Regions from separate parts of the Streptomyces sp. NPDC048481 genome, predicted to be linked through region 2. Evidence: riboswitches for the same ligand, from Rfam matches in the RefSeq annotation. Region 2 holds a riboswitch; the other holds the start of a gene.
The links. A riboswitch is a leader RNA that binds a small molecule or an ion and turns the genes downstream of it on or off. The one in region 2 is predicted to bind cobalamin.

Region 1: it holds a riboswitch for cobalamin, as region 2 does, so the genes downstream of both, ACGFSH_RS05925 (cobalamin biosynthesis protein) here and ACGFSH_RS29455 (ABC transporter substrate-binding protein) in region 2, are expected to answer to the same signal.

The regions. Positions count from the first base shown of each region.
Region 1 covers NZ_JBICXC010000001.1:1,384,481-1,390,320, reverse strand. Annotated here, with positions in the region: gene ACGFSH_RS05950 (hypothetical protein) at 1-114, opposite strand, end outside; gene ACGFSH_RS05945 (alpha/beta hydrolase) at 295-1,431, opposite strand; gene ACGFSH_RS05940 (class II aldolase/adducin family protein) at 1,581-2,312, opposite strand; gene ACGFSH_RS05935 (anion permease) at 2,554-3,822, shown strand; gene ACGFSH_RS05930 (hypothetical protein) at 3,857-4,078, shown strand; cobalamin riboswitch at 4,246-4,388, shown strand; gene ACGFSH_RS05925 (cobalamin biosynthesis protein) at 4,496-5,461, shown strand; gene ACGFSH_RS05920 (cobyric acid synthase) at 5,458-5,840, shown strand, end outside.
Region 2 covers NZ_JBICXC010000012.1:135,451-141,290, reverse strand. Annotated here, with positions in the region: gene ACGFSH_RS29465 (ABC transporter ATP-binding protein) at 1-684, opposite strand, end outside; gene ACGFSH_RS29460 (FecCD family ABC transporter permease) at 681-1,694, opposite strand; gene ACGFSH_RS29455 (ABC transporter substrate-binding protein) at 1,691-2,740, opposite strand; cobalamin riboswitch at 2,794-2,970, opposite strand; gene ACGFSH_RS29450 (superoxide dismutase) at 3,125-3,766, opposite strand; gene ACGFSH_RS29445 (FKBP-type peptidyl-prolyl cis-trans isomerase) at 4,021-4,437, shown strand; gene ACGFSH_RS29440 (LysR family transcriptional regulator) at 4,529-5,377, opposite strand; gene ACGFSH_RS29435 (SDR family oxidoreductase) at 5,482-5,840, shown strand, end outside.

The DNA of each region.
Region 1 (5,840 bases), on a different contig from region 2:
CGGGCGGGGGGCGGGGCGGCGCGGGCGCCGCTCGTTCACAGCTGAGGGGGCGGCGGCCAGGGGTCGCGGGCGGACGAGTCGAAGCCTGGAGTCGCGCGGGATACGGGACGTCACGGGTGCAGTCTTCCGGTTGACGGTCCGAAAACCCAAACGGAATGCCCCGGCGGGCCGGTGGACCGCCCGGCGGCCGGGGTGGAGCGAGGGCGGCTCGGCGCGTTCAGGCCATTGGTACGGACTTAAACGGAACCTTCGCGGCCGTGCGGGGCGGACCGGCGGCGGGGCGGGGGCGCGGGCTCACATCAACGGGGTCAGGAAGCGGCGCAGCGCCTCCTCGTAGGCGGCGGGGTCGGCGTTCCACATGGCGCCGTGCGGGGCGCCCGGCACGGTGTGCAGGGTGACGAGGTCGGGCCGGCGGGCGGCGAGGCGGCGCGAGAGGCCCCAGGGGGCGACCGCGTCGTCGGGTCCGTGCACGATCAGCGCCGGCACCCGCAGCCGGCCGGAGGCGGCGGCCGCGGCCGCGGGGTCGCCGGCGCCGGGGCGCAGGCCGGTGCGGCCCTCGGCGGCGCGGACGGCGAGCGGCAGCAGGGCCCCGGGGGTGTGCCGGGCGGCGGCGAGGGCACGCAGCGTGGTCCGCCAGTCGAGGACCGGGGAGTCCAGCACGAGCCCCGACACGAGGTCGCGCAGGCCCGAGTCGGCGGCGGCGCGCAGCGCCATGGCGGCGCCGGTGGACCAGCCGAGCAGGACGACGCGTTCCGCGCCGTAGCGCACGGCGTACCGCATGGCCGCGTCGAGGTCGCGCCACTCGGTCGCGCCGAGGTGGTTCAGCCCGTCGGGCGAGCGGGGGGCGCCGAGGTCGCCGCGGTAGGCGAGGGCGAGGACGGGGAAGCGGCGGCGGTGCAGGAAGCCCATGAGGTTCAGGGCGTGTTCCCTGGTGGCGCCGAGGCCGTGCACGGCGATCACCCAGGTGCGGCGGGCGCCGGGCACGAACCAGGCGGGCAGGTTGCCCAGTTCGCCGGGGACGTCGACGTCGGCGTGGTCCAGGCCGAGGGCACTGCCCGGGTTGCCGACGTGCAGGTTCGGCGTCAGCCAGACCGCGTCCCCGGAGTTCAGCGAGCCGTGGGTGACGCGCTCCAGCCGGCGCACCACGGTGTCGACCGGGTGCGGGGCCGTGGGCAGGACCGGGCCGACGACCGCGTGCGAGCCGTTGCCCGACAGGCCGTAGGCGCCGGGGCGCAGGGCGGCCAGGTCGCGGGTGAGGGTGATCTGTCCGGCTGCCGTGCCGTGCACGGTGAGCCGGGGCTCGGTGGGCAGGGGCCGGCCGGGCGGCGCCTTCAGCGCGGCGTCGCTGGCGAGCCGGCCGACGGCGACACTGGCGGCGCCGGCGGCCAGGGCTGCGGTGACGGCGGCTGCCGTCGCTGTGACAGTGCGCACCCGCCCAGTCTCCAGGCCGAGACCCACGACGGCCAGTGGTGGACCCGCGCGGAGTGACGCCCGCCTGGCAGCGGGCCCGCGCGCGGGGTCACAGACCCCGGCGCGGCGGCCGGACAAGGCGGCGCGGAGGCGGCCGGCCGGGTGCGGGGTCAGGGGTGTTGGCCGTAGGTGCGGAGGCGGCTCGTCGCCCGGGTCAGCTGGGCCTGCGTCAGCAGTGTCGGGGTGTGGCCGGGGACGGACGAGGCCGTGAGCCACAGACGGCACATCCACTCCAGTTGGGCGGTGCGGTCGTAGGCCTGGTCGAGGGTGGCGCCGTGGGTGAGGGTGCCGTGGTTCTGGAGCAGGCAACCACTGCGTCCGTCGAGCGCGCGGAGCATGTTCTCGGCCAGTTCCTCGGTGCCGTAGGTGGCGTAGGGGGCGACCCGGACGGGGCCGCCGAGGGCGCCCGCCATGTAGTGGACGAGGGGGAGTTCCGGGACGAGGGTCGAGACGGCCGTGGCGTGCACGGCGTGGGTGTGGACGACGGCCCCGGCGTCGCAGGAGCGGTACACGGCGAGGTGCATCGGCAGTTCGCTGGTCGGGACCAGGGCGCCGAGCACCTGGCGTCCGGCGAGGTCGACGCCGGTGACGTCGTCCGGGGCGAGCCGGTCGTAGGGCACTCCGGACGGGGTGACCAGCACGGTGTCCGCGACGCGTACGGAGACGTTGCCGCTGGTGCCGACGACGAGGCCGTCGGTCACCGTGCGGCGTGCCGTCGTCACGAGCGCCTCCCAGGCCCGCGCCTCCTCGGGGGTCGCGCGCCGTGTGCGGCGCGGGGTCGGGCCCTGCCCGCCGGGCCCGGGATCCGGGGCGTGCGTCTGCTCGCTTCGCTGCTCGGCCATACCGCGATCCTGCCAGGGCACGGCGGTTCCCGGGGCCGGTCGCGGCGCCTTCCGCGTGCCCGGCGGCGCGGGCCGGCGGGCGAGCGGTCAACTGCCGCGCCGGGCACGGTGGGAGGGCCGTCGGACGGGGCGCGGAACAGCCCCGGAGAACGACACCCCGACGCCCGTCCCAGTTCATCTTCCGTTCACCCGGATTGCCTACGGTCGACACACCAATGACTTCGAACGATTGCCTGGGTAAATGGAAAACTTCTCGCTGATCCTCGCGATTGTGGTTATCACCGCACTCGCGTTCGATTTCACGAACGGTTTCCACGACACCGCCAACGCGATGGCCACGACCATCTCGACCGGTGCACTCAAACCCAAGGTCGCGGTGGCGATGTCCGCCGTGCTGAACCTTGTGGGCGCTTTTCTCTCGGTGGAGGTCGCCAACACGATCTCCAAGGGTCTCGTCGACGAGACCGGCATCCGTCCCGAGGTCATCTTCGCCGCCCTGGTCGGCGCGATCCTCTGGAATCTGCTGACCTGGCTGGTGGGCCTGCCCTCCAGCTCCTCCCACGCCCTCATGGGCGGTCTGATCGGCGCCACCGTCGCCTCCGCCGGAAGCGGTGCGGTCCACGGTGACGTGCTGGTCACCAAGGTGCTGCTGCCGGCGGTGGCGGCGCCGATCGTGGCGGGCGTCGCCGCGATGTTCGCCACCCGGCTGTCGTACACCCTCGGCAAGAAGGCCGACGGCAGGGCCGCCGCGAAGGGCTACCGCACCGGCCAGATCGCCTCGGCCGGGCTGGTCTCCCTCGCGCACGGCACCAACGACGCGCAGAAGACGATGGGCATCATCACCCTCGCCCTGGTCGCGGGCGGCGCCGTGGCCCCCGACTCCGACCCGCCCACCTGGGTCATCCTCTCGGCCGGCATGGCCATCGCGCTCGGCACCTACCTCGGCGGCTGGCGCATCATCCGCACCATGGGCAAGGGCCTGACCGAACTCCAGCCGCAGCAGGGCTTCGCCGCCCAGACCAGCGCCGCCACGGTCATCCTGGCCTCCTCCCACCTCGGCTTCTCCCTCTCCACCACCCACTCGGTCTCCGGTTCGGTGATGGGCGCGGGCCTGGGCCGCAAGGGGGGCGTGGTCCGCTGGTCCACGGCGACCCGCATGTTCGTGGCCTGGGGCCTGACCCTGCCGGCGGCGGCCCTGGTGGGCGCGCTCGCCGAGACGGTGACCGGCCTGGGCGACTGGGGCACGGCCGTGGTGGCCGTCTTCCTGATCGCCTCCAGCGCGGCCATCTGGAAGATCTCCCGGCGCGAGGTCGTCGACGCGTCCAACGTCAACGACGCCGAGGAGCCCGCGGGCGTCGTCACGACGGCGATCGCGGCCGTCGCCCCGCCCCCGGCGGGTTCCCTCGCCGACGATCTGACGGCGACCATCCCCTCCCCGGCCCCGGTCGCGGCATCGGTCGCGGTCCCGGAGTCCGCCGTCCCCGCCGTGCCGCCGGCCGCGGCCGTCTGATCCGGCTCGTCCGGCACGAAGGAAGAGAAGCGTCATGAAGATCGACTGGGCAGCCCTGGGCTCCGTGTTCGGCGTCAGCCTCGTGGTCACCGTGGGACTCGTGGCCCTGTTCACCCTCGGCATCATGGGCCTGTCGCGCCGGGAGCGCGCCACGGCCGAGGGCGGTTCGGCCGCCCTCGCGGTGACGGGCGCGTACGCGTGCTTCGCCGCCTGCGCGGCGGCGGTGGCGTACGGGATCTCCCTGATCGTGGCCTGACGGGCCACCAGGACGCCTGGGCTCCCGGACATCGGGGCAAGGGAAACAGGAACACCGAGGGGTGCGGGACGGGTCGCCGTCCCGCACCCCTTCGCGTGTGACCGCGGCGATCGCCCGCGTGTGGGGTTCTGCACACTCTCCCCCCGCAGGTCAACGGCAAGTTGACGGCCCTTCCGGGCCCGTGGTGGACTGCCCGGGCCATGTACGGCGGCAGAAGAGGAAGCCGGTGTGAATCCGGCGCGGTCCCGCCACTGTCACCGGGGTAGTAACCCCCGGGAGCCAGGAACTCTCGCCGCGGTCTCGTCGAACCAGGGCGTGGACACCCTGAGTGAGGACACATAGCCATGTTCGGCTGCCCGTCGAGCGCCTCGCGCGCCACCCCCAGCCCGTCGGCCGCCCGCACGGCCGGCTGAGCCGATGGGTGCCGATCGCGTTCACGCGTACGGCGCCGCCGCCGGCCTCCTCGGCGACCTGCTCCTCGGCGACCCCCGCCGAGGGCATCCGGTCGCCGCGTTCGGGCGGGCCGCGGGCGCCGTGGAGCGGCTGCTGTGGCGGGACCACCGGGGCTGGGGCGCCCTGCACACCGCGGTGTGCACGGGCGGCGCCGTCGCCCTCGGGGCCGTCGCCGCGCGGACCGTACGCCGCTCCCCCGCCGCGTCCGTCGCCCTGACCGCCGCCGCCACCTGGTCCGTCGTCGGGGGCGCCTCCCTCGTGCGCGAGGCGCGGGGCATCGCGCGCGCCCTGGAGGCCGGGGACGTCGACGAGGCCCGGGAACGGCTGCCGCGGCTGTGCGGGCGCGACCCGCAGGCCCTGGACGCCGACGGGATCGCGCGCGCCGTCGTGGAGTCCGTCGCCGAGAACACCTCCGACGCCGTCGTCGGCGCCCTGGTCTGGGGGGCCGTGGCCGGTGTGCCGGGGCTGGCCGGGTTCCGCGCCGTCAACACCCTCGACGCCATGGTCGGGCACCGGTCGCCGCGCCATCTGCGCTACGGATGGGCGTCGGCGCGGCTCGACGACGTCGCCGGCTGGCCCGGGGCGCGGCTGACCGCCGTGCTCGCCGCGGTCGCCGGGGACGACCCCCGGGGCGCGGTGCGGGCCTGGCGCGCCGACGCCCGCAGGCACCCCAGTCCCAACGCCGGCCCGGTGGAGGCGTCCTTCGCGGGCGCCCTCGGGGTGCGGTTGGGCGGGAGCCTGTCGTACGGCGGCCGGGTCGAGCACCGGCCCGTGCTGAACGGAGCGGCCGGGCGGCCCGTCGTCGCCGGGGACATCGAACGTGCGGCGCGGCTCTCGCGCCGCGTCGGCCTGCTCGCGCTCGGCGTGACCGTCGCCGCGCGCCGGGCCGCGACAAGGGCGCTCGACGCGCGGAAGGGGCATATGTCATGAGCGGGGGCCTGCTGGTGGCCGGCACCACCTCCGACGCCGGCAAGAGCGTCGTCACGGCCGGGATCTGCCGGTGGCTGGTCCGGCAGGGGGTGAAGGTCGCGCCGTTCAAGGCGCAGAACATGTCGCTGAACTCGTTCGTCACGCGCGAGGGCGCCGAGATCGGGCGGGCGCAGGCCATGCAGGCGCAGGCCTGCCGGGTCGAGCCGACCGCGCTGATGAACCCCGTGCTGCTCAAGCCCGGCGGGGAGCGCAGCAGTCAGGTGGTGCTGCTGGGCAAGCCGGTCGGCGAGATGAGCGCCCGCGGCTACCACGGCGGGCGGCAGCAGCAGCTCCTCGGGACCGTTCTCGACTGTCTCGCCGAATTGCGGGGCACGTATGA
Region 2 (5,840 bases):
GAGGGTGGTGGTGAGGACCTCGGCCGGGGTGCCTTCCGCGACGGCGCGGCCGTTGCGCAGGACGAGCAGGCGGTCGCAGTACATCGCGGCGAGGTTGAGGTCGTGCAGGGCGATCACGGTGGTGACCGGCAGGCTCGCGACGAGGTCCAGCAGGTCGAGCTGGTGCTGGATGTCGAGGTGGTTGGTGGGTTCGTCGAGGAGGAGTTCGCGGGGTTCCTGGGCGAGGGCGCGGGCGATCTGGGTGCGCTGGCGTTCGCCGCCGGAGAGGGTGTGCCAAGACTGCTCGGCCCGGTCGGTCAGGCCGGTGCGCGTCAGGGCCTTCGCGACGGCCCGTGTGTCGGCCGCCGTGGGGGGCGTCCAGGCGCGGCGGTGCGGAATGCGGCCGAGCGAGACGACGTCGCGGACGGTCAGTTCGGTCTGGGTGTGGGCGTGCTGCTCCACGGTGGCGATCCGCCGGGCGGTGGCCCTGCGCCCGGTCTCGGGCAGCGGGCGCCCGTCCAGGGTGACGACTCCGGCGGTGGGTTCGAGGATCCCCGCGAGGAGTCTCAGCAGCGTCGACTTCCCCGAGCCGTTGGGACCGAGCAGGCCGACGGTCTCGCCGGGGCGCAGGACGAAAGTGACGCCGTCGACGACGACCTTGTCGGCGAGGCGCCTCACGACGCGGTCCGCGTGCAGGCTGCTCATGCCCTTCTCCGTCCGCGGTGGAGCACGACCACGAACGCCGGGACGCCGATGAGGGACGTCACCACGCCCACCGGGACCTCCTGGGGGTCGAGGACGGTACGGGCGAGGGTGTCCACCCACACCAGGAAGACGGCTCCGGTCAATGCCGTGACCGGCAGGAGGCGGGCATGGCCGGAGCCGGTGAGAGCGCGGGTGGCGTGCGGGAGGACCAGGCCGACGAAGCCGATGGCACCGGCGCAGCTCACCAGTGCCGCGGTGAGCAGCGCGGTGGCGCAGAGCAGGACCAGGCGGGTGCGGGCGACGCGGACGCCGAGTCCGGCGGCGGCTTCGTCGCCGAAGGCGAAGGCGTCCAGGGTGCGGGCGTGCCCGAGGCAGACGGCCAGGACGACGGCGAGTACGCCGGCGCACAGCAGCACCTGTCCCCAGTCGGCGCCGGTGAGCGAGCCCAGGAGCCAGAACAGCACGCCCCGGGTGGTCTCGGCGTCGGCCGAGGTGAGGACGATGAAGGAGGTCAGAGCGGAGAACAGCTGCATGGCGGCCACCCCGGACAGGACGACTCGGTCGGTGCTTCCCCCGAGGGTGTGGCTGAGCAGCAGCACCAGGGCGAAGGAGAGCAGCGCCCCGAGGAAGGCGCCCGCCGACAGGGAAACCGCTCCCCCGCCCACCCCGAGCACGACCACCGCGACCGCCCCCGTGGACGCACCGGACGACACGCCGAGCACGAACGGATCGGCCAGCGGATTGCGCAGCAGTGACTGCATGACCGTCCCGCACACGGCGAGCCCCGCCCCGCACACCGCGGCGAGCAGCGTGCGCGGCATCCGCAGATTCCACACGATGCCGTCGCGCAGCGGGGCCAACGTGCTCTCCCCGAGGCCGAGATGGGCCGCGACGGCCGTCCAGACGTCCCCCGTCGAGATGTCGGCCGGTCCGATCGTCACAGCCACGGCTATGGAGGCCAGCAGCGCGGTCAGTCCGCCACCCGACAACACGACTGTGCGGACTCTCACTTGGTGAGTCCGAAGTCGCGCAGACCGGCCGCGACCTTCTCGATCCCCTCGATCGTGCGGATGGACGGGTTCATCGCCTGGCCGCTCAGGAGGACGTACCGCTTCTTCCGCACGGCGCTCAGTTTGCGCGTGGCGGGGTTGGTCTCGAGGAAGCGGATCTTGGCGGCGGCGGTCTCGGCGGTCTGCTGCTTGCGGGTCAGGTCGCCGATCACGATGACGTCCGGGTCACGGTCGGCGACGGTCTCCCAGTTGATCTGGGGCCATTCGTCGTGGGTGTCGGAGAAGGCGTTCCTCGCTCCGACGGCGCGGGTGATGACGCCGGGCGCGCCGCAGCAGCCGGCCAGGTAGGGCGACTGGGAGTTGGCGAACCAGTACATGAGGGAGACGTCGGGGGCGTCCAGCGCGGCGGTGGCGGTGCGCACCCGCTGCCTCAGCTGTGTGACGAGCTTCTCTCCGCGCTCCTCGACGCCGAACGAGCGGGCCAGGTCGCGGATTTCGCCGTACACGGCGTCGAGGGTGAGCGGCTTTCCGCGCGATCCGTCGCCGCCGCTGTCGTTGTCCTTGCCCGAGCAGTCGGACGGTGAGACGTACGTGGGCACGCCGAGCTTCTCGAACTGCTCGCGGGTGGCGACCCCGCCCTTGCCCAGGGTGGAGACGAACGAGGCGGTGACGAAGTCGGGTTCGGCGTCCAGGACCTTCTCGAAGGAGGGCATGTTGTCGGCGAGGCGCGGCACGGACGCGTTGGCCTTCTCCACGCCCTTCATCACCGGGTCGGTCCAGGTCGCCGTACCGGCCATGCGGTCGGCGAGGCCGAGGGAGAGCAGGATCTCCGTGGTGCCCTGGTTGAGGGAGACGGCCCGTTCGGGGGCGGACTTCAGGGTGACCTCGTGGCCGCAGTTGGCGATCGTGACCGGACGGCCGGCGGCGGAGGTCTGCGCCGATGTCGCGTCATCGCCGCCGGCGGAGGCGCAGGCCGTGAGCAGCAGGGCGGAGGCGAGGAAAAGCGCCGGAGCGCGCAGAAGAGCGGGGGTGCGGAGCACGGGTATGCCTTCGGGGTCGGGGCTCGTACGCGGAGCCTGGCCTACGGACGTCCCCCGCGCCGGGGCGCGGAGGTGCCAGCAGGTCTTCGGACTCGGGTTCGTCCGGACGGGACGCCTTCCCGGTCTCCCAGTGGCGTCGTGCCCCGCCCGTCCCCCTCACCGCTGCGCGTCAGCTCCGGATTCGCACCGGATTCCCTGGCCTCAGGTGTGGCTCGACTGGCCCGTCGAGGCTATCAAGGCCATCGCCGGGTCAAATCGTGTGGTGGGCCACGGGTGTCGTCCACCGGCGCGTTCAACGGAATGCCCCCGCAAGCCGGGTGCTCGCGGGGGCATTCCCGTCCCCCGTGCCGAGGTTGAGAAGACGATCACGGGCTGGACGTTCGCATGCGCTCAGGGCGCGAGGAGCAGGCTGTCGCCGCGCTTTTTGGCGGCGGCGTGACGCCTGGCCACGTCCTGCCAGTCGACGACCGCCCACATGGCGTCGATGAAGTCGACCTTCTGGTTCCTGTACTGCAGGTAGAAGGCGTGCTCCCAGGCGTCGAAGACCAGGATCGGGGTGGAGCCCTGGCCCACGTTGCCCTGGTGGTCGTAGACCTGCTCGACGATGAGACGACCGGACAGCGGCTCGTAGGCGAGGACGCCCCAGCCCGAACCCTGGGTGGTCGCCGACGCCTTGGTCAGCTGGGCCTTGAAGTTCCGGAAGGAGCCGAAGGATTCGGCGATGGCGTCCGCGAGTTCGCCGGTGCCGTCCTTCTCCAGCGGCTCGCCGCCGCCGTCACCGGTCATGTTGTGCCAGTAGATGGAGTGCAGGATGTGCCCGGAGAGGTGGAACGCCAGGTTCTTCTCCAGCCCGTTGATCGAGCCCCAGGACTCCTTGTCCCGCGCCTCCGCCAGCTGCTCCAGGGTGTCGTTCGCGCCCTTGACGTACGCCGCGTGGTGCTTGTCGTGGTGCAGCTCGATGATCTCCGGACTGATCACCGGGGCAAGCGCCGCGTAGTCGTAGGGAAGCTCCGGGAGCGTGTAAACCGCCATGTCCAACGTCCTCCACGTTATTGCGAACAATATGCAGTTGCACGCTAACAGCAGAAGCGACACGTTGCCGATCATTCGTGTCGATCACGCGTGCCGATCACGCGTTGGACCCGGGCCTCCGGACGTGTCCCGTCCGGCGCGAACTCGGCGGCCCATGCCTCCCGCGCCCTCCCGGTAGCGTGACCGTCTACCGCCGGGCGGTCATGTGCCCGGCCGCCGGTCCACGGCTGTCGACGGAGAGTGGCGAGGCTGCGATGAGTGAACTGACGAAACCCGAGGTCGGGGTTCCGGAGGGGGACGCCCCTTCCGAGCTGACCGTCCGGGACCTGGTCGTGGGCGACGGGGTCGAGGTGAAGCCGGGGATGGTGGTCAGGGTCCACTACGTGGGGGTGACCTTCGAGTCCGGGAAGGAGTTCGACGCCTCCTGGGACCGGGGCCTGCCGTTCAAGTTCGCCCTGGGCGGTGGCAAGGTCATCAAGGGCTGGGACCGGGGAGTGAGGGGGATGAAGGTCGGCGGCCGGCGCGAGATCATCGTTCCTCCGCGTCTCGGATACGGCGATCAGTCGCCCTCGCCGTTGATCCCGCCGGGTTCGACCCTGGTCTTCGTGGTGGACCTGCTGGACGCGTATTCCGGCGTGACCGGGTGGAGCAACCCCCAGTGGGGGCGCTGAATCGTCCTGGGGCGGGCCGTGTGAGCGAGGGCGGCTGACCGGGCGGCGTCCCCGAAGTCCCGCACGCCGTCCTGGCGTTGGACGCCGTCGGTCACAGGGCGGTGGCGGCGCGGACCAGGCCCGCGACCGCCGTGGAGCGGCTGTGCGGGGGCCAGGCGATGACCGTGGTGACGTGCGGGGCGTCGCGGACCGGTACGGCGGTGAGGTCTTCGCGCAGGCCGGTGCGGCCCGACTCCGGCACGACCGCGCAGGCGCGGCCGAGGGCGATGAGCTGGGTGAGTTGCGTGTGGTCGCGCACCTGCGGTCCGGGGCCGTCGGGAAAGGTGCCGTCCGCGCGGGGCCAGCGGGGCAGGGGCAGGTCGGGAAGGCCGGTGACCTCGGCGAGCAGCACGTGAGGGCGGGCGCAGAGAGGGTGGCCCTTCGGGAGGATCGCGACCTGGCCCTCGGAGTGCAGGTCCTCGGTGTCGAAGCCGGCCGTGTCGTCGAACGGCCGGTGCAGCAGCGCCACGTCGGCCCGGCCGTCGTGCAGCAACCGTGTCTGCTCACCCGGCCCGCACAGCACGACGTCCACGGCGAGGGCGCCGGGCTCGGCGGCACAGGCGTCGAGGAGCTTCGCCAGCAGTTCACCGGAGGCGCCCGCCTTCGCGGCCAGGACCACGGCGGGGCGGCCGGTCGCCGCGAGGGCGGCCCGGCGGGTGCGCCGTTCGGCCGCCTCGACGGCGTCCAGCGCCGCGCGCGCCTCCCGCAGCAGCACCGCCCCCGGCTCCGTCAGGGCGACACCCCGGCTGCCGCGCTCCAGCAGGAGGGTCCCCAGCCGCCGTTCGAGCCCGCCGATCGCCCGCGACAGCGGGGGCTGGGCGATCCCGAGCCGCTGCGCGGCCCGCCCGAAGTGCAGCTCTTCGGCGACCGCGACGAAGTACCGCAGCTCACGTGTCTCCACCCCGCCAGCCTAACCGGCCCGGCCGGCAGCGATACCCGGGCGGTATCGCCGGCCACCCGGTCGGTCTTGGACGCCCTGCCCGACGGCGGTGAAGTATCGACGTCATGAGTGAGACGAACACCGTGAACCATCACAAGGTCGCGCTGGTGACCGGGGCCAACAAGGGCATCGGGTACGAGATCGCCGCCGGGCTCGGCGCCCTCGGCTGGTCCGTCGGCATCGGCGCGCGGAACGCGGAGCGGCGCGAGGCCGCCGTGGACAAGCTGCGCGCGGCCGGCGTCGACGCGTTCGGCGTGCCGCTGGACGTGACCGACGACGCCGGCGTGACAGCGGCGGCTCGGCTGATCGAGGAGCGGACCGGGCGGCTCGACGCGCTCGTCAACAACGCGGGCATCACCGGCGGCGGACCTCAGGAGCCCACCACGGTCGACGTGAACCGGGTTCGGGCGGCCGTGGAGACCAA